Regions from separate parts of the Streptomyces sp. CA-210063 genome, predicted to be linked through region 2. Evidence: riboswitches for the same ligand, from Rfam matches in the RefSeq annotation. Region 2 holds a riboswitch; each other region holds the start of a gene.
The links. A riboswitch is a leader RNA that binds a small molecule or an ion and turns the genes downstream of it on or off. The one in region 2 is predicted to bind cobalamin.
Positions count from the first base shown of each region.

Region 1: linked by a shared signal. The riboswitch ahead of JIX56_RS44015 (energy-coupling factor ABC transporter permease) and the one ahead of JIX56_RS14425 (ribonucleoside-diphosphate reductase subunit alpha) in region 2 are both predicted to bind cobalamin.
Region 3: linked by a shared signal. The riboswitch ahead of JIX56_RS36235 (cobalamin biosynthesis protein) and the one ahead of JIX56_RS14425 (ribonucleoside-diphosphate reductase subunit alpha) in region 2 are both predicted to bind cobalamin.

Region 1 covers NZ_CP102512.1:10,106,202-10,112,841, reverse strand. Annotated here, with positions in the region: gene urtB (urea ABC transporter permease subunit UrtB) at 1-612, opposite strand, end outside; gene urtA (urea ABC transporter substrate-binding protein) at 785-2,035, opposite strand; gene JIX56_RS44030 (MarR family winged helix-turn-helix transcriptional regulator) at 2,236-2,727, shown strand; gene JIX56_RS44025 (substrate-binding domain-containing protein) at 2,684-3,802, opposite strand; gene JIX56_RS44020 (DUF1775 domain-containing protein) at 3,964-4,734, opposite strand; cobalamin riboswitch at 5,011-5,192, shown strand; gene JIX56_RS44015 (energy-coupling factor ABC transporter permease) at 5,223-5,933, shown strand; gene JIX56_RS44010 (energy-coupling factor ABC transporter substrate-binding protein) at 5,930-6,379, shown strand; gene cbiQ (cobalt ECF transporter T component CbiQ) at 6,386-6,640, shown strand, end outside.
Region 2 covers NZ_CP102512.1:3,376,083-3,382,722, forward strand. Annotated here, with positions in the region: partial or broken gene JIX56_RS14395 (carbon starvation CstA family protein) at 1-126, shown strand, start outside; gene JIX56_RS14400 (YbdD/YjiX family protein) at 86-307, shown strand; gene JIX56_RS14405 (DUF3311 domain-containing protein) at 464-742, shown strand; gene mctP (monocarboxylate uptake permease MctP) at 739-2,367, shown strand; gene JIX56_RS14415 (nucleoside hydrolase) at 2,699-3,688, shown strand; gene JIX56_RS14420 (GNAT family N-acetyltransferase) at 3,795-4,301, shown strand; cobalamin riboswitch at 4,365-4,499, shown strand; gene JIX56_RS14425 (ribonucleoside-diphosphate reductase subunit alpha) at 4,626-6,640, shown strand, end outside.
Region 3 covers NZ_CP102512.1:8,297,167-8,303,806, reverse strand. Annotated here, with positions in the region: gene JIX56_RS36265 (alpha/beta hydrolase family protein) at 1-278, opposite strand, end outside; gene JIX56_RS36260 (class II aldolase/adducin family protein) at 434-1,222, opposite strand; gene JIX56_RS36255 (lysozyme) at 1,421-2,170, shown strand; gene JIX56_RS36250 (inorganic phosphate transporter) at 2,362-3,621, shown strand; gene JIX56_RS36245 (hypothetical protein) at 3,653-3,874, shown strand; gene JIX56_RS36240 (hypothetical protein) at 3,891-4,067, opposite strand; cobalamin riboswitch at 4,201-4,344, shown strand; gene JIX56_RS36235 (cobalamin biosynthesis protein) at 4,443-5,402, shown strand; gene JIX56_RS36230 (cobyric acid synthase) at 5,399-6,640, shown strand, end outside.

The DNA of each region.
Region 1 (6,640 bases), 6.7 Mb from region 2:
GCCCGCGAGGCCCGAGCCGATGAAGAACGTCGTACGGTCCACGCGTTCGGTGGCGATGCCGGACACCTCGGCGAGGTCCCGGTTCTGTACGACGGCCCGGATGCGGCGGCCGAGCGGGGTCAGCTTCAGGATCAGCGTGAGGCCGAGGACGCACAGCAGGGCGAGGCCCAGGATGAACAGCCGGTTGTTGGCGAAGGTGATGCCGCCGACCGAGATGTTGCCGGTGAGCAGGTCCGGGGCGCGGGTCTGGACGTTCGGGGCACCGAAGATGTCACGGGCCAGCTGCTGGAGCATCAGGGAGACGCCCCAGGTGACCAGCAGGGTGTCCAGCGGCCGGGTGTACAGGCGCCGGATGAGCAGCCATTCGAGCAACGCGCCCATGGCGCCCGCGACGAGGAAGGCCAGCGGCAGGGCGACGAGCAGGGAGACGCCGGCGCCGCTGATCGACTTCTGCAGCACATACGTCGTGTAGGCGCCGGCCATGATGAACTCGCCGTGCGCCATGTTGATCACGCCCATCTGACCGAACGTCAGGGTCAGGCCGAGCGCGATCAGCAGGAGGACGGCACCGATACTGATGCCGGTGAAGGACTGGTTGAGGACGACCGTCATGGAGCGGCTCCGGGTCGGGGGGAGGGGTTGTTCGGCGGGTGCGGGTCCGGTGGGGCTTCTCGCGCAGTTCCCCGCGCCCCTGAAAGACACGGCCCTGCGGGCCGAAAAGCACGGGGCGCAGCCCCTGCTTTTCAGGGGCGCGGGGAACTGCGCGACCCACTCACCGTCAGACTCAGGACAGCCCGGCAGCCCAGTCGTACCCCTTCAAATACGGGTCCGGCTCGATCGGCTTGCCGGAGTTCCAGACCTCCTCGATCAGGCCGTCCGAGCCGACCTTGCCGATGCGGGCGGTCTTGTAGACGTGCTGCGTGGCGCCGTCGACGGTGACCTTGCCCTCGGGGGCGTCGAGTTCGATGCCGTCGGAGGCCTTCTTCACCTTCGCCACGTCGAAGGAGCCGGCCTTCTCGACCATCTCCTTCCAGAGGTAGACGGAGATGTACGCGGCCTCCATCGGGTCACTGGTCGGCTTGTCCTTGCCGTAGGCGGCCTGGTAGGCCGCCACGAACTTCGTGTTCGCCGCGCCGGAGGTGGTCTGGTAGTAGTTCCACGCGGTCAACTGGCCTTCCAGGTACTGGGTGCCGATGCTCTTGACCTCCTCCTCGGCGATCGACACCGAAAGCACCGGCAGGCTCTTCGCGGTGAGCCCTGCGGACTTGTACTCCTTGAAGAAGGCCACGTTGCTGTCGCCGTTGAGGGTGTTGAACACGGCGTCCGCGCCCGCGTCCTTGACCTTGTTGACGATGGTGCTGAACTCGGTGGAGCCGAGCGGCGCGTAGTCCTCGCCGACCACCGTCATGCCCTGGGCCTCCGCGTACGCCCTGATGATCTTGTTGGCGGTGCGCGGGAAGACGTAGTCGCTGCCCACCAGGTAGAGCCGCGTCAGGCCCTGCTTCTTGAGGTAGTCGAGGGCGGGGACGATCTGCTGGTTGGTGGTGGCGCCCATGTAGAAGATGTAGGGGGACTGCTCCAGGCCCTCGTACTGCACGGGGTAGAAGAGGAGCGACTTGTAGCGCTCGAAGACCGGCTTGACGGCCTTGCGGCTGGCGGAGGTCCAGCAGCCGAAGGTGGCGACCACCTTGTCGTCAGTGATCAGGGCCTCCGCCTTCTCGGCGAAGGTCGGCCAGTCGGAGGCGCCGTCCTGGCTGATGGGCTTCAGTTTCTTGCCCAGGACGCCACCGGCGGCGTTGATCTCCTTCACCGCGAGCAGCAGCGCGTTGTGGACCGTGACCTCGCTGATGGCCATGGTGCCCGAGAGCGAGTTGAGCAGACCGACTTTGACGGTGTCGCCGGAGGTGTCCGCCTGGGCGCCGGAGGATGACGTGGCGGTGCCGGTCTTGGCGCCGCACGCGCTGAGGACGGCGGTCGCGCCGAGCGCGGACGCGCCTGCGAGGAGACCGCGTCTATTGATGCTGAGCCCGGACATGCAATACCTCCTGGGTCGCTGAAGTGCGACCACAGCCTGCGAGGAAACTGTTTCCCTTGCGTTTCGTGGCAATTGAAGAACAGTTTCCTGAGGAAGTATTTTTTGAGGTCGCGAAGGATTCGTTAGTTTCCACAGAAAGGATGTGCTCCTGGTTTACGATGTCAGGAGCGCAGCGGTCGAAGGCGAGTTGAGGAGTGGCGATGGCGAGACGGCCCGAGGAACTGCTCCAACTGCTGACCCGTGCCGAGCGCCTGTCCATGCGCCGAGTCCAGTCCGTGCTCGACGAGTTCGACTGCTCCGTCGAGGCGTGGCGGGTCCTCGACCTGCTCTCCGACGGACAGGGCCACAACATGACGGCCCTCGCCGAGCATGCCTTCCTGCCGGCACCGAGCCTGACCAAGCTGATCGACCAACTCGTCGACCAGAACCTGGTGTTCCGCCGCGTCGATCCCACCGACCGGCGCCGTGTCCTCGCCCACCTGACTCCGAGGGGGATGGAGCGCCGGCAGCTGTTGGCCCGTGAAGTACGGGCGGACTGGGCCGAGTTGGGGCCGCTGCACTCCGAGGAGGACGGCAAGCGGCTGGAACTGCTGCTGGACCGGCTGGCCCGGACCCTGGAGGGCGGGACCACCGACGGCCAGGGCAGGGTCAGCGCAGGTCGTGCGGAGCGCGCAGCTGGGCGAGGACGTTGAAGTCGTACCCGTCCGCCCGCGCCAGGTAGATGCGCTGGCGCACATGCCGTCCGTCCAGGCCCAGCAGACCGCGCGGCCCCTCGTAGGAGACGCTGTCGGCGGCCGCCCCGATCGCGGCGACGTCCAGGGCGCGCGCCCGTTCGACGAGCGCGGCGAGGAGCAGGACGCCCTCGTAGCAGGACTCGCCGAGACTGCCGGGGGTCGGTGCCTCCAGGCCGAAGCGGCCGGCGTACTGGCCGTGGAAGTCCATGGTGTTCTGGTCGGCGAGCGAGGCGAAGAACCCGGCCGTGCTGTAGAGGTCGAGGGTGGCTTCCGCGCCACTGCCCAGCAGCATGTTCTCGTCCATCAGCGTGCTCAGCCGCAGCGACCGCTGGTCGAGCCCCCAGGCGGCGAAGGCCCGGTTGAAGCGGACCGCGTCACTGCCGACCAGGAGCATCAGGACCCCGTCGGCGTCGGCCCGCTCGATGCGTCGCAGTACCCCCGAGAAGTCGTCGGTGCCGAGCGGCAGATACGCCTCACCACAGACGCGGCCCCGGGACTCACGCGCGTACCCGCGGGCGGCGCGGGCGGTGTGCCGGGGCCACACGTAGTTGTTGCCGACGACGAACCAACGGCGCACCCCGCGAGACTCGGCGAGCAGACGCATCGCGGGCAGCAGCTGCCAGGAAGGCGTCTCGCTGGTCATGAAGACGCCCTCGGTGCGCTCCCCGCCCTCGTACAGGGCCGTGTAGACGTACGGCACCCGGTGCGCGACACGCGGGGCCACCGCCTGCCGCACCGAGGAGATGTGCCAGCCGGTGACGCCCTGCACCGCGCCCGAGGCGACCAGGGCCTCGACGTCCTCCGCGACGCGCCACGGCTCGGCCCCGCCGTCGACCTCGATCAGCCGCAGCTCCTTGCCCAGCACTCCCCCGGCCTTGTTGACCTCCTCGGCGGCCAGCCGCGCGCAGGCCCCGCAGGTGGGTCCGAAGATTCCGGCGGGGCCCTGCATCGGGTACACGAGGGCCACGTTCAGGGTCGAGTCGTCGGCCGTGAACCACTCGGGTGTGTGGAGAGGGAGTGGTGGCCGGGTCATGCGCTCATGATGGCGTGATCGCTGTCGGCGCCCCAGGTGGAGCCACGGATCGAGACCGATTCGTATGCCGAGCCTCGGCGGGACGGCCGGGTTCGTCATGGCGCTGCGGTAGAGCTCCGTCAGCTTTCGGTCAGGTCAGGTGCTTCCGGCCGAGGCGTCGGTCAGGCGGTCCCGCCCCGGCGGCTCCTGAACCACCACACTCCCGCGCCGAGTACGAGGACGCCCGCGCCGATGCCGAGGGGCACGGCGAGGGACATGCCGTCGTCGTCCTTGGTGCCGTCCGCCGCGGGCTTCGCGGACGGGGTCGGTGTGCCGGTGGCCGGGGCGGTCGAGGGGGCGGCCGTCGTGGGCTCCTCCGAAGGGCTGGGGCTCACGGGTTGGGCGCCGGGGGCGGCGGCCTTCAGGTCCAGGCGGGGCGCCGGGTGACCGTGGCCGTGGCCGTCCCCGCCCTCCTCGCCGTCGAGCTCGATCCAGCGGTCCACCTTGCCGTCGCTGTAGGACTGCAGCGTCTTGAAGACCAGGGACTTCGCGTCGGGCAGCTGTCGTACGGTGACGGCGTATTCGGCGTCCTCCCCCACCGGGAGCTTCTCACCGGAGACCGTCCAGCCCCGGCTGGTGGGGGCGAACTTCCAGCCGTCGGGTCCCTTGTCGTAGGTGATGTCGGCGGGGACGATGCCCTCGGGCAGGATCACCTCCAGTTTGGTGATGCCGGCGGAGGAGGACTCCGACTCCGCGAAGAAGGTCAGTTCGACGTTCTGGTCGAGGGCCCGGGCGCCCTCCGCCTCGACCTCCGTGTGGGCCGCGGCCGGTCCCGCGGTGGCGACGGTGACCGCCAACACGACGGCGGTGAGAACGCCGAGACGGCGTGTGCTGGGTGCCAAGGTCGGGCGGTGCACAGCTGACTCCCTTGTGCCGATGGGTGAAGGCTGCATTCAAGCGCAGGGCGAGGGGCCCGGCCAAGGGCGGCCGGGGCCGTACCGGGAGGGCGGTCCGGCCCCGCCGGGAGGGCGATCGGGCCCCACCGGGAGGGCGATCGGGCCCCACGGGAGGAGCCGGCGCACCGGCAAAGCCGTCGTATCCAGGCAAGGGCGTCCGCTCTCCCCGGTGGTGTGTGCCGCAGGTGACGCAAGGGGTGTGCGCCGGGGTGTGTGCTGTTCACCATCGCTTTCGCGCCCCCGGCTCCGCTTGTCAGCGCCCTTGTGCGGGCACTACTGTCACCACGCCTTGGTGAACGGGAAATCCGGTGTGATGCCGGTGCGGCCCTCGCCACTGTGATCGGGAAGTCCGGCTCCAGTCCTCACGGACAGCCACTGGGTCCTAGACCCGGGAAGGCGGAGCACGGGCGGTGTCACCCGTAAGCCAGGAGACCGGCCAAGGCGCGTCAACCATCCACGAGGTGCTGGAGAGGGTCTGCTGAGCCATGCACATAGCCGAGGGTTTCCTTCCTCCGGCGCACGCGATCGCCTGGGGGGTCGCGTCCGCGCCGTTCGTCGTCCACGGAGTACGGTCACTCACCCGTGAGGTCAGGGAGCATCCCGAGAGCACACTGCTGCTCGGTGCCTCGGGGGCCTTCACCTTCGTCCTGTCCGCGCTGAAGCTCCCGTCGGTGACCGGGAGTTGCTCCCACCCCACCGGCACCGGCCTGGGCGCCATCCTGTTCCGGCCACCGATCATGGCGGTGCTGGGCACCATCACCCTGCTCTTCCAGGCCCTGCTGCTCGCGCACGGCGGCCTGACCACGCTCGGCGCCAACGTCTTCTCGATGGCGATCGCCGGGCCGTGGGCGGGTTACGGCGTCTACCGGCTGCTGCGGCGGTTCGGCGTGCCGCTGATGGTCACGGTGTTCTTCGGCGCGTTCGTCGCCGACCTGGTCACCTACTGCGTCACCAGCGTGCAGCTGGCGCTCGCGTTCCCCGACCCGAGCAGCGGCTTCCTCGGCGCGCTCGGCAAGTTCGGTTCGATCTTCGCCGTCACCCAGATCCCGCTCGCGGTGAGCGAGGGTCTCCTCACCGTGCTGGTGATGCGTCTGCTGGTGCAGTCGAGCAAGGGCGAACTGACCCGGCTCGGCGTGCTCCTGACCGGCAAGCAGGACCGGACCGAGACCGACGAGACCGAGGCGGTGGCCCGATGAACCGCAACACGAAGATCAACGCCCTGCTGCTGATCGTCGTGGCCGCGCTCGCCGTCCTGCCGCTGGCCCTCGGCCTCGGCGACCACAAGGAGGAGCCGTTCACGGGCTCCGACGGCGAGGCGGAGACGGCGATCACCGAGATCGAGCCGGACTACGAGCCCTGGTTCTCCCCCTTGTACGAGCCGCCGTCCGGTGAGATCGAGTCGGCGCTCTTCTCCCTCCAGGCCGCGCTGGGCGCGGGCGTCCTCGCCTACTACTTCGGTGTGCGCCGGGGCCGGCGCCAGGGCGAGGCGCGAGCCCGGGCGCGACTGGACGCGGCCGGGAACACCACCACGAGCGAGGCGACCGCGGTGAGCGCGACGGCGGCGGCCGCGACCGCCAGGACCGCGACCGGTGACGAAGGCCCGCCCGGTGGCGCCGCCGAGTCCACCGCGGGCCGGGTCTGATCCCGCGTGCTGCCGATCGACGCGGCGGCGCACAGCAGTCGCTGGCGCCGCCGCCACCCCGTGGACAAGGCCTTGCTCGGACTAGGTCTCACGGTCCTCGCGATCTCCCTGCCACCCTGGCCCGGCGCCGCCCTCGTGCTGCTGACCGCCCTCGCCGTGCTGCTGGGCCCGGCGGGCGTCCCCGGCCGTCGGCTGTGGCGCGCCTATCGGGTGCCGCTGGGCTTCTGCGTGACCGGGGCGCTGCCCCTGCTGGTCCAAGTG
Region 2 (6,640 bases):
AGCGAGGCCACGTACGTCGAGTCGAAGATCGTCGCCCCGGCCGGGCTGATCCCGACCAAGGAGGAGAAGGAGGAGGCGGCGCGCGATGCGGTCGGTGCTGGGCAGGGCGGCGCTCGGGGTCGTTAGTGCGGCCAGGGGCGTGCGCTGGTACGTACGTGAGCTGACCGGCGAGTCGGCGTACGACCGTTATGTGGAGCATCTGCGCGACCACGACCCCGACGCGCCCGTGCCGTCACGACGCGAGTTCGAGCGCATGCGGACGGACCGGCAGGAAACGGATCCGCGGCAGGGGTTCCGCTGCTGCTGAGCGGGGAAGGGATCCCGTTCGGCGGCCCGGCTCCTCCCCGGAACCAGCACACATCCGTTATGCGGACAGGGGTTCCATAAGACGGAACCGTCCCTTAGATTTCCTGCGCATTACACGCGTGATCACAGGTCATCAGTGAGGGGACGGAGCCGTGGTATGTCAGACGCGCCTGAAGTGAAGCCGCCGGCGAGACCGGTGGTGACACCGGTCCGGGTGGTCATCGCCCTGTGCCTGCTCGCCCCGTTCGCGGCGATGCTCTGGGTCGGCTCGTACGCCAAGACGGACCCGGCGTTCATCGGCATCCCGTTCTTCTACTGGTACCAGATGGCCTGGGTGCTCATCTCCACCGCGCTCACCGCCACCGCGTACGTCCTGTGGCAGCGTGACCAGCGCGCCCGCACGTCCGAGGCCCGGAGTGGGGGTGCCGCGCAGTGAAGGACGGCGTGAACGGCGTGGCACTCGCCGTCTTCATCTTCTTCTTCCTGGCCGTCACGGTCATGGGCTTCCTGGCCGCGCGCTGGCGCAAGGCCGAGAACGAGCACAGCCTCGACGAATGGGGTCTGGGCGGCCGGTCGTTCGGCACCTGGGTCACCTGGTTCCTGCTCGGCGGAGACCTCTACACCGCGTACACCTTCGTCGCCGTACCGGCGGCGATCTACGCGGCGGGCGCGGCCGGGTTCTTCGCGGTGCCCTACACGATCCTGGTCTACCCGCTGATCTTCACCTTCCTGCCCCGCCTGTGGTCGGTCTCCCACAAGCACGGCTATGTGACGACCTCGGACTTCGTACGCGGCCGCTTCGGCTCGAAGGGCCTGTCCCTGGCGGTCGCCGTGACCGGCATCCTCGCGACCATGCCGTACATCGCGCTCCAACTCGTCGGCATCCAGGCCGTGCTGGACGTGATGGGTGTCGGCGGCGGCGAGGACACCAACTGGTTCATCAAGGACCTGCCGCTGCTGATCGCCTTCGGCGTGCTGGCGGCCTACACCTACTCCTCGGGTCTGCGTGCCCCCGCGCTGATCGCGTTCGTGAAGGACACCCTGATCTACATCGTCATCGCGGTGGCGATCATCTACATCCCGATCAAGCTCGGCGGCTTCGACGACATCTTCGCCAAGGCGGGCGAGGCGTACAGCCAGACCAACCCGGCGACGGACAAGCCGCGCGGCGCGCTCGTCCCGGGCGACGCCAACCAGTGGACCTACGCGACGCTGGCCCTCGGCTCGGCGCTGGCGCTCTTCATGTACCCGCACTCGATCACGGCGACGCTGTCGTCCAGGAGCCGCGAGGTCATCCGCCGCAACACCACGATCCTGCCGCTGTACTCGCTGATGCTGGGCCTGCTCGCCCTGCTGGGCTTCATGGCGATCGCGGCCGGGATCCAGGTGCAGAACGGCCAGCTCGCCATCCCGCAGCTGTTCGAGACGATGTTCCCCGACTGGTTCGCGGGCGTCGCCTTCGCCGCCATCGGTATCGGAGCGCTGGTCCCCGCGGCGATCATGTCCATCGCGGCGGCGAACCTCTTCACCCGCAACATCTACAAGGACTTCATCAATCCGGACGCCACGCCCGCGCAGGAGACCAAGGTCTCCAAGCTGGTGTCCCTGCTGGTGAAGGTGGGCGCGCTGGCCTTCGTCCTCACCATGGACAAGACGGTCGCCATCAACTTCCAGCTCCTGGGCGGCATCTGGATCCTCCAGACCTTCCCGGCCCTCGTCGGCGGCCTGTTCACCCGCTGGTTCCACCGCTGGGCCCTCATCGCCGGCTGGGCGGTCGGCATGCTCTACGGCACGATCGCCGCGTACGGCGTGGCCTCCCCCACCCAGAAGCACTTCGGCGGCTCCTCGGCGGAGATCCCCGGGATCGGCGAGATCGGCTACATCGGCCTGACGGCCTTCGTCCTCAACCTCGTGGTCACGGTGGTCCTCACCTTCGTCCTGCGGGCTGCCAAGGCCCCCGACGGCATCGACGAGACCAAGCCGGAGGACTACACGGCGGACGCGGGCGACGCGGGCGTCCAGGTGGAACTGCCGCCGGCGACGGCGGGGGCGAGCCACTAGGTCGTCGCCGGGTTCCGGGGCGGCGCGGGGCCTTTCCTCGCCCCCGCCGCCCCTACCCGTCCCATCCCCAGGGGCGCTGCCCCTTCGACCCCGAGGGGGTGCGATGTCGGGTGCGGGTGGGTGGGGGCTGGTCGCGCAGTTCCCCGCGCCCCTGAAAAGACACGGCCCCTGCGGGCCGAAAAGCACGGGGCGCAGCCCCTGCTTTTCAGGGGCGCGGGGAACTGCGCGAGAAGCCCCACCGGACCCGCGGATGGGGGTCGAAGGGGCGCAGCCCCTGGGATGGGACGGGTAGGGGCGGCGGGGGCGAAAGACATCCGGTTACGCTGGCCATGTGACCGCCCGCACACCGATCGTCCTGGACAGCGACCCCGGTATCGACGACGCCGTAGCCCTGCAGTACCTGCTCGGCACCGGCCTCTGGGACCTCAAGGCCTACACATCGGTCGGCGGCAACCTCCCCGCCGAGGCGACCTACACCAACGCCCGCGCCCTGGCCCGAGCCCTACGCATCGACGCCGACGTCCCGGTACACCGAGGCGCGGGCCGCCCCCTGTCCCGCCTCCCCTACCGAGAGGCCTCCGCCTTCCACGGCCCGGCAGGCCTCGGCCACGAAACCCTCCCCGACTCGTCGGCCCCGCACCCCACGGAATCGTCCGCGCAGGCCCTGCTGCGGCTCTCCCGGGAGTACGAGGGCGAGCTGACGGTATGCGCCACCGGCCCGCTCACGAACGTGGCCATCGCACTGCTGGAGGACCCGGACCTCGCCCGCCGCGTCGGCAAGTTCGTGTTCATGGGCGGCGCCGCCCAGGTGCCGGGAAACTTCACCCCGGTCGCCGAGTTCAACATCTGGGCCGACCCCGTCGCCGCCGAGATCGTCCTCTCCTCCGGCATCCCGTTCACCATGGTCGACCTGGACGCCTCGCACCGCTGGCTGTTCCGCCCCGCGGACCTCGCCGCGCTGGAGGCCGCGGGCCCGGGCACGGCCCTCGCCGCCCGGCTCATGCGCACCTACATGGACGCCTACACCCGCCACGGCGGAGACGGCACCTGCCCGCTGCACGATCCGCTGGCCGTGGGGGTCTGCGGGGACGAGGCGTTCGTCGAGGCCGCCGAGGGCGCCGTCGTCGTGGAGTGCGCGAGCGAACTCACGCGCGGCCAGACCGTGTTCGTCCCGGCCGCCGCCCGCCGCGTCTACTACTCCGAGTCCCCCGCCCTGACCGCCCGCCTGCGCGCCACCGGCCGCGTCGCCCTGGGCCCGGGCACCCGCGACTTCAGCGAGGACTTCGTGGCGACGCTGCCGCGGTGGCCTGCGGTGGGCTGAGCGGGTTCGCTGCCGAGCGGCGGCACCTGGCTGATCATCGGACAAGTCGTCGCCCCTGTGGAAAACCTCGGACCCGCTTTCCCACCGCTGCGGCAGACTGCGAGCCATGGACATCACCATCAGGCAGATCTCCCCCGACGAGTACGCCACGCTCGGCGAGATCACCGCACAGGCCTACCTCGGCGACGGACTGCTGGACTTCGGAGAGAGCGACGAGTATCTGTGCGAGTTGCGTGACGTGGCGAAGCGGGCCGCCGCGGCCGAGGTGCTCGTGGCGGTGGCGGACGGCCGGGTGCTCGGCGGGGTGACCTTCGTCCCGGCGGGCGGCCCCATGGCCGACATCGCCCGTGCGGGAGAGGCCGAGATACGGATGCTGGCAGTCGCTCCGGAAGCGCGTGGGCGGGGTGCCGGCGAGGCGCTCGTACGGGCCTGTCTGGAGCGCGCCCGGGCCGTGGAGGGCTGTGCACGCGTCGTCCTGTCGACCCAGCGGACCATGCACGCCGCCCATCGCATCTACGAACGCCTGGGCTTCGCTCGCACACCCGAGCGCGACTGGAAGCCCCTCCCCGACCTCTTCGACCTCACGCTGATCACCTACGAGTTGACGCTCTGACACCCTGGGAAACCGAATGCGACACAACATGTGGGGGTGGCGCCGCGCCTCGGCACTAGATGTATGCTCATGCTCGCTGTCGTCGCAGGGGAATCCGGTGCGAATCCGGAACTGTCCCGCAACGGTGTACTTGCGTGCGTTCATCTCCATCGCGCACGCCTGTTCAGTCCGAACACCTGCCGACAGTGCGCCCGGCCGTCCGGTCCGGGTGCCCTGACGTCCGGGCCTCGTGGAATGGGCCGGTGGACGCGACGCCCCGGTGCGCTCGTGTGCTGCTGCCTGCCTTCCGCAAGGCCCCTTGCTTCAGCGAGGGAGAGCCCCCACGTGACCATCGCGCCAGCCGACCCGGTTTCAGCCGAACTGGCTTCAGCCGCCCCGGCGACGGAGACCGACGGTCCCGGTACCGCGTTGCTGCGGACCCTGACCGAGCTGACCGCCGACCTCCCCGACGCCGACCCCGGCAGGGTCGCCGCCGCCGCGCTGCGCGGCCGGTCCTCGCGTGCGGCCTCCGCCGAAATGGCCGTGGAACTGCGCGAGCTGGCCACGGAGGCGGCCGCGGGCCTCATCTCCGAGGACCCCGCCTATGCGAAGCTGGCCGCCCGGCTGCTGGCCATCGGCATCCGCGCCGAGGCCGCCTCGCAGGGCGTCACGACGTTCACAGAGTCCATCGCGGTGGGCCACCGTGAAGGCCTCGTCGCCGACCGCACGGCGGAGTTCACGCGTGTCCACGCCGGGCGTCTCGACGCCCTGATCGACCCGGCCGGCGACGACCGCTTCGGCTACTTCGGCCTGCGCACCCTGCACAGCCGCTATCTGCTCCGGCACCCGATCACCCGCAAGGTCATCGAGACGCCCCAGCACTTCATGCTGCGCGTCGCCGCCGGCCTCGCCGAGGACGACACCGTCCGTGCCGTCGACGAAGTCGCCGCGCTCTACAGGCTCATGAGCCGCCTCGACTACCTCCCCTCCTCCCCCACCCTCTTCAACTCCGGCACGCGCCACCCCCAGATGTCGTCCTGCTACCTCCTCGACTCCCCGCTGGACGAGCTGGACTCCATCTACGACCGCTACCACCAGGTGGCCCGCCTCTCGAAGCACGCCGGCGGCATCGGTCTGTCGTACTCCCGCATCCGCTCGCGCGGTTCGCTGATCCGGGGCACCAACGGGCACTCCAACGGCATCGTGCCATTCCTGAAGACCCTGGACGCCTCGGTGGCCGCCGTGAACCAGGGCGGCCGGCGCAAGGGCGCGGCCGCGGTCTACCTGGAGACCTGGCACTCCGACATCGAGGAGTTCCTGGAGCTGCGCGACAACACCGGTGAGGACGCCCGGCGTACGCACAACCTGAACCTGGCGCACTGGATCCCGGACGAGTTCATGCGCCGGGTGAACGCCGACGAGCAGTGGTCCCTGTTCTCCCCGGCCGATGTGCCCGAGCTGGTCGACCTGTGGGGCGAGGAGTTCGACACCGCGTACCGCGAGGCGGAGGCGAACGGCCTGGCGAAGAAGACCATCCCGGCCCGTGATCTGTACGGCCGTATGATGCGCACCCTCGCGCAGACCGGCAACGGCTGGATGACCTTCAAGGACGCGGCCAACCGCACGGCCAACCAGACGGCCGAGCCGGGCCATGTCGTCCACTCCTCCAACCTCTGCACGGAGATCCTGGAGGTCACGGACGACGGGGAGACGGCGGTCTGCAACCTGGGTTCGGTGAACCTGGGCGCGTTCGTCGACCGGGCGACGGGCGACATGGACTGGGAGCGGCTGGACGAGACCGTCCGCACCGCCGTCACCTTCCTCGACCGTGTCGTCGACATCAACTTCTACCCGACCGAGCAGGCGGGCCGCTCCAACGCCAGGTGGCGCCCGGTCGGCCTCGGCGCGATGGGCCTGCAGGACGTCTTCTTCCAGCTGCGCCTGCCCTTCGACTCCCCCCAGGCGAAGGCCCTCTCCACGCGGATCGCCGAGCGCGTCATGCTCGCCGCGTACGAGGCCTCCGCCGACCTCGCCGAGCGGGGCGGCCCGCTGCCGGCCTGGGAGAAGACCCGTACGGCCCGCGGTGTGCTGCACCCCGACCACTACGGCGTCGAGTTCACCTGGCCGGAGCGCTGGGCGGCCCTGCGCGAGCGCATCGCGTCGACCGGCCTGCGCAACTCCCTGCTCCTGGCGATCGCGCCCACGGCCACCATCGCGTCCATCGCGGGGGTGTACGAGTGCATCGAGCCGCAGGTGTCCAACCTGTTCAAGCGCGAGACCCTGTCCGGTGAGTTCCTCCAGGTCAACTCGTACCTGGTGAAAGACCTGAAGAAGCTGGGCGTCTGGGACGCCCGCACCCG
Region 3 (6,640 bases), 4.9 Mb from region 2:
GGGGCGTGCGGGGCGCCGTTCAGGACAGTGCCGACGACCGCGTGGGAGCCGTGGCCGGTGAGGCCGTAGGTGCCGGGGCGTTGGGAGGCGAAGGCCCGGGTCAGGGCGATACGGCCCGCGGCGGTGGAGTGCACGGTCAGCCGGGGTTCCGTGGGCAGCGGTCCGCCCGGCGGCGCCTTCAGCGCGGCGTCACTCGCCAGCCGGCCCACGGCGACACTGGCCGCGCCGGCCGCGAACACGACCCCGAGGGCCGAGGCTGCCGCTTTGACTGCACGCACGGCTCCAGTGTCCTGGCGGACCCCGTCCTGGGCCAGTGGGCGCGGATGACGGGTGAACGGGGTGACGAGCGCGCGGATGGCCGGGCGGGCATGACGAGCGATGGTCCAAAGGCCCCTGGCTCCGCCGCGGAGCTCTGTTTCCGCCGCGACGCCGATCAGCCCGGACGCTTCCGCCCGGCGGTGCCCGGCGCTCCGGGCCCGCCGGCGGTCCCCTGTCCCGGCTGCCCATAGCCCCGCAGCCGCTCCCCCACCTCCGCCACCTGTGCGTGGGTGAGCAGGTTCGGGGTGAGGCCCGGTACGGAGGATGCCGTCAGCCAGACCTGGCACATCCATTCGAGTTGGGCCGTGCGGTCGTAGGCCTCGGAGAGGGTGTCTCCGTAGGTGATCGTGCCGTGGTTCTGGAGGAGGCAAGCGGTGCGGTCCGTCAAAGCGCGGAGCATGTTCTCGGCCAACTCCGGGGTGCCGTAGGTCGCATAGGGGGCGACCCGGACGGGTCCGCCGAGGGCGGCGGACATGTAGTGGATCAGCGGCAGCTCGCTCACGAGGGTGGAGACGGCGGTCGCGTGGACGGCGTGGGTGTGCACGACGGCGCGGGCGTCGGTGGTGGTGTGGATCGCCAGGTGCATGGGGAGTTCGCTCGTCGGGCGGAGCGTGCCGAGGACCTGCCGGCCCAAGAGGTCGACGCCCGTCACGTCGTCCGGGGTCAGGCGGTCGTACGGCACGCCCGTCGGTGTGACCAGGACGGTGTCGCCCACGCGTACGGACACATTGCCGGAGGTGCCGACGACCAGCCCCTCGGTCACCGTCCGGCGGGCCGTCGCGACGAGTTCGTCCCACGCGCGCGCCACGTCGTCCGGCACACCCCGTCGCCGTACGTTGCGCGCATCCTGTGCGTCCTCACCCGTGCCCCGCTCGTCCCGGGCGGTGCGCCGCTGCTCAGCCATGCCGTGATCCTGCCAGGCGGACGGCGAGGAAGGGTCCCGGGCGCGGGCACTGCAGGGCGGAGGACGGGCCTTCGGAAGAGCTCATATACGCATACATCACCCGGTGTTGGTGATTGGCCGGTGATCGACCGCGTTTCGGGGATCTTCCAGTAATCTCCGGTTGTTTTGTCGCACAATTCGCCATTCCGGGGGGAAAACATGGCCCGTGATCTCAAGCCGTCCCGTCGTCGCAACCGCGTGTTCGCGGCCTCCGTCGCCGCGCTCGCCCTAGGGGGGACAGCTCTCGTCGAGATCCCTGTCTCGGCCGCCGCCAAGCCCGAGGGGCACGACGTCTCCTCGCACCAGAAGAAGGTCAACTGGTCGAGCGCGAAGTCGAAGGGCGCCCGGTTCGTCTACGTCAAGGCGACCGAGTCCACCACCTACCGCAACCCGTACTTCGGCCAGCAGTACAACGGTTCGCGGAACGCGGGCCTGGTCCGCGGCGCCTACCACTTCGCGGTGCCGAACAGGTCGTCCGGCAAGGCCCAGGCCCGCTACTTCGTGAACAACGGCGGCGGCTGGCGCGCGGACGGCTGGACGCTGCCGCCGGCGCTCGACATCGAGTACAACCCGTACGACAGGAAGAAGAAGTGCTACGGCCTGAGCAACAGCAGGATGGTCGGCTGGATCAAGTCGTTCAGCGACGAGGTCAAGCGCCTCACCGGCCGTCGTCCGGTGATCTACACGACCACCCACTGGTGGAAGACCTGCACCGGCAACAGCGCGGCCTTCGGCGGGAACCACGCGCTGTGGCTGGCCCGGTACAACTCCGCGGGGGCGGGAGAACTGCCCGCGGGGTGGAAGTTCTGGACGATCTGGCAGTACGACAACGGCAGCGGGCGCCTGCCGGGTGACCAGAATCTCTTCAACGGGTCCATGGGCCGGCTGAAGGAGTTCGCCAAGGGGTAGCGGACCTCGGTATTCCACCTCAGTTCGAACACGGGGGCTGTCGCTCCGCCGGGCTCGCCGCCTGCGTCGGCGCACAGGCGGAGCGGCGGCACCTCATTCACTACACCCGCAAGCCTGTCCTAGTTCATCTTCCGTTCATCCAGGTTGCCTACGGTCCACGTGCCACTGACGTCCAAAAGAAGCCCGGGTAAATGGAAAACTTCTCGCTGATCCTCGCGATCGTAGTGATCACTGCGCTCGCGTTCGATTTTACGAACGGTTTCCACGACACCGCCAACGCGATGGCCACCACCATCTCGACCGGCGCCATGAAGCCCAAGGTCGCGGTCGCCATGTCCGCCGTGCTCAACCTTGTCGGCGCGTTCCTTTCCATAGAGGTCGCCAACACCATCTCCAAGGGGCTCGTCGACGAGTCCGGCATACAGCCAGAGGTCATATTCGCGGCGCTCGTCGGCGCCATCCTCTGGAACCTGCTGACCTGGCTCGTCGGGCTCCCCTCCAGTTCCTCGCACGCCCTGATGGGCGGTCTCATCGGCGCCACCATCGCCTCGGCCGGCGCGGGCGCGGTGCACGGTGACGTCCTCGTCACCAAGGTGCTGATCCCCGCCGTCGCGGCCCCGCTGGTCGCCGGCATCGCGGCGATGTTCGCCACCCGGCTGACGTACGGGCTCGGGAAGCACACGAGCGAGAAGGCCTCCGGCAAGGGCTACCGCGCCGGTCAGATCGCCTCCGCGGGCCTGGTCTCGCTGGCCCACGGTACGAACGACGCCCAGAAGACGATGGGCATCATCACCCTGGCCCTGGTCGCCGGCGGCGCCCTCGCACCCGACTCCGACCCGCCGGTGTGGGTCATCGTCTCCGCCGGTATGGCCATCGCGCTCGGCACCTACCTGGGCGGCTGGCGCATCATCCGCACGATGGGCAAGGGTCTGACCGACCTCCAGCCGCAGCAGGGCTTCGCCGCCCAGACCAGCGCGGCCACGGTCATCCTGGCCTCCTCGCACCTCGGCTTCTCCCTCTCCACCACGCACTCGGTCTCCGGTGCCGTGATGGGCGCGGGCCTCGGCCGCAAGGGCGGTGTGGTCCGCTGGTCGACCGCGACCCGGATGTTCGTCGCCTGGGGGCTGACCCTGCCGGCCGCCGCGCTGGTCGCCGCGCTCGCCGAGTGGGTCACGTCCTTCGGCACCTGGGGCACGGCCGTCGTCGCGGTCTTCCTCATCGCCTCCAGCGCCGCCATCTGGGTGCTCTCGCGCCGCGAGGTGGTCGACCACACCAATGTGAACGACGCCGAGGAGACGCCCGGAGTGGTGACCACGGCGATGGCAGCGGTGACGCCGCCGGCCGGCCCGGTGGTCGCGGACCTCACGGCGACCATTCCGGCCCCCGCGGCCGCGACCGCCGCCGAGACCACGGCCTCGACGAACCCGCCCACGCCGACGCCCGCCGTCTGAGCCCCGCGACTCCCTGAGGAAGATCACCACCATGCACATCGACTGGGCAGCCCTCGGCTCCGTCTTCGGAGTCAGCCTCGTGGTCACCGTGGCCCTCGTCGGCCTCTTCACCCTGGGCATCGTCGGCCTCTCCAAGCGGGAGGAAGCGTCAACCCGGGGCGACTCGGTGGCGCTCGCGACCACCGGGGCGTACGTGTGCTTCGCGCTGTGCGCGGCGGCCGTGGCGTACGGAATTTCCCTGATCATGACCTGAGACCGGAAACCCCACGTCAGCGGTGGTGCGGGCGCTGGGGCCGAGCCTCCCCCAGCGCCCGGTTCAGGACCCGGAGCCGTTCCGTGACCGGGGTCGGCCCCCACCACAGGCCGGCCCCGGCGGCGCCGAGTACGGTCACCACCAGCCAGACGAGACCGTGTATTTCACCACTCGGTACGAGAAGCGCGGCCAAGGCGCCCACCCCCGACGGAAAGCACCCCCAACTTCACGATCCGCCCGCTCCGCCGATTCGGGCGTCTGACGGGATTTCAGCGGGTGTGGGGCTCAGCACACCGTTCCACCGCAGGTCAACAGCAAGTTGACGGGTCTTCCAAGGGCGTGGTGGACTGCCGGGGCCATGTACGACGGCAGGAGAGGAAGCCGGTGCGATTCCGGCGCGGTCCCGCCACTGTCACCGGGGAAGAACCATCCCGGGAGCCAGGAACTCTCGCCGTCGGTCTCGTCGAACCAGGGCGTGGACACCCTGAGTGAGGACATATCGCCATGCGCGGCTGCCACTTGAGTTTCAGCACCTGGTCCCTGCCCGACCCCGCGATCGGCTGAACCCGTGCGTGCCGATCGCGTCTTCGCGTGCGGCGCCGCCGCCGGGCTCCTCGGTGATCTGCTGCTCGGTGATCCGCGCCGGGGGCATCCGGTCGCCGCGTTCGGGCGGGCGGCGGGTGCCGTGGAGCGGGTGCTGTGGCGGGACCACCGGGGGTGGGGCGCGCTGCACACCGTCGTGTGCGCCGGTGGCGCTGCGGCGCTCGGTGCCGTCGCCGCGTCCGCCGTACGGCCGTCGCGTGCCGCCTCCGTGGCGTTGACCGGTGCCGCCACCTGGGCCGTCGTCGGGGGGACTTCGCTCGTGCGGGAGGCCCGGGCCGTGGGGCGGTTCCTCGAAGCCGGGGACATCGAGGGCGCGCGGGCCCGGCTGCCTCATCTGTGCGGGCGGGACCCTCAGGCGCTCGACTCGGACGGGATCGCGCGGGCTGTCGTGGAGTCCGTCGCCGAGAACACGTCGGACGCGGTGGTGGGGGCGCTCGTGTGGGGCGCCGTCGGTGGGGTGCCGGGGCTTGTGGGGTTCCGGGCCGTCAACACGCTGGATGCCATGGTCGGGCACAAGTCGTCGCGTTATCGGCGGTACGGGTGGGCTTCGGCTCGGCTGGACGATGTGGCGGGGTGGCCCGGGGCTCGGCTCACCGCGGTGTTGGCCGCGGCCGCGGGTGGGGATACGCGGGGGGCCGTTCGGGCTTGGCGGGCGGATGCGGGGAAGCATCCGAGTCCCAATGCGGGGCCTGTGGAGGCGTCGTTCGCGGGGGCGCTCGGTGTGCGGTTGGGGGGCACGTTGTCGTATGGGGGGCGGGTTGAGCATCGGCCTGTGCTGAATGGGGAGGGGCGGGCCGTGGCCGTGGGGGACATCGAGCGGGCTGCTCGGTTGTCCCGGCGGGTGAGTTGGCTGGCGTTGGGGGTCAGTGCGGGTGCGGCGGTGCTGCGGGGGCGGTTCGCGAAGCCGGCGGAGGGGGACTCATGAGCGGCAGTCGTTCCACCGGCGGTGGACTGCTCGTCGCCGGGACCACCTCCGATGCCGGGAAGAGTGTCGTCACCGCCGGGATCTGTCGGTGGCTGGTGCGGCGGGGGGTCAAGGTCGCGCCGTTCAAGGCGCAGAACATGTCGCTGAACTCCTTCGTGACGAGGGAAGGCGCCGAGATCGGGCGGGCGCAGGCGATGCAGGCGCAGGCTTGTCGGGTCGAGCCGACGGCGTTGATGAATCCCGTGCTGCTGAAGCCGGGGGGCGACCAGAGCAGTCAGGTCGTGCTCATGGGCAAACCGGTGGGCGAGATGAGCGCGCGTGGGTATCACGGCGGGCGGCAGCAGCGGCTGCTCGGGACCGTGCTGGACTGTCTCGCCGAGTTGCGGGGCACGTATGACGCGGTGATCTGTGAGGGGGCGGGCAGTCCTGCCGAGATCAATCTCCGGCGGACCGACATCGTCAACATGGGGATCGCCCGGAATGCCGGGCTTCCCGTGCTCGTCGTGGGCGACATCGATCGTGGTGGGGTTTTCGCGTCCTTCTTCGGGACCCTCGCGCTGCTGTCCCCCGAGGACCAGGCGCTCATCGCCGGGTTCCTCGTCAACAAGTTCCGGGGGGACGTCTCCCTGCTGGAGCCGGGGCTCGACATGCTGCACGGGCTCACCGGGCGGCACACGTACGGCGTGCTGCCCTTCCGGCACGGGCTCGGGATCGACGAGGAGGACGGACTTCGGGTCTCGCTGCGGGGGACGGTCCGGGAGTCGAATGTCGCGCCGCCCGTCGGGGAGGACGTGCTGCGGGTCGCGGTGTGCGCGATTCCGCTGATGTCCAACTTCACCGATGTGGACGCGCTCGCCGCCGAACCCGGTGTCGTCGTCCGGTTCGTGGACCGGGCCGAGGAGCTGGCCGACGCCGACCTCGTCGTCGTGCCGGGGACCCGGGGGACGGTCAGGGCGCTGGAGTGGCTGCGGGAGCGGGGGCTCGCCGACGCCCTCCTGCGCAGGGCCGCGGAGGGGCGGCCGACTCTCGGCATCTGCGGTGGGTTCCAGGTGCTCGGCGAGCACATCGAGGACGAGGTCGAGAGCCGCCGAGGCCATGTCGAAGGGCTCGGACTCCTTCCCGTCCGCGTGCGGTTCGCGCGGGAGAAGACGCTGACGCGGCCCGTCGGGGAGGCCCTCGGGGAGCGGGTCGACGGCTACGAGATCCATCACGGGGTCGCCGAAGTCGTCGGCGGTGAC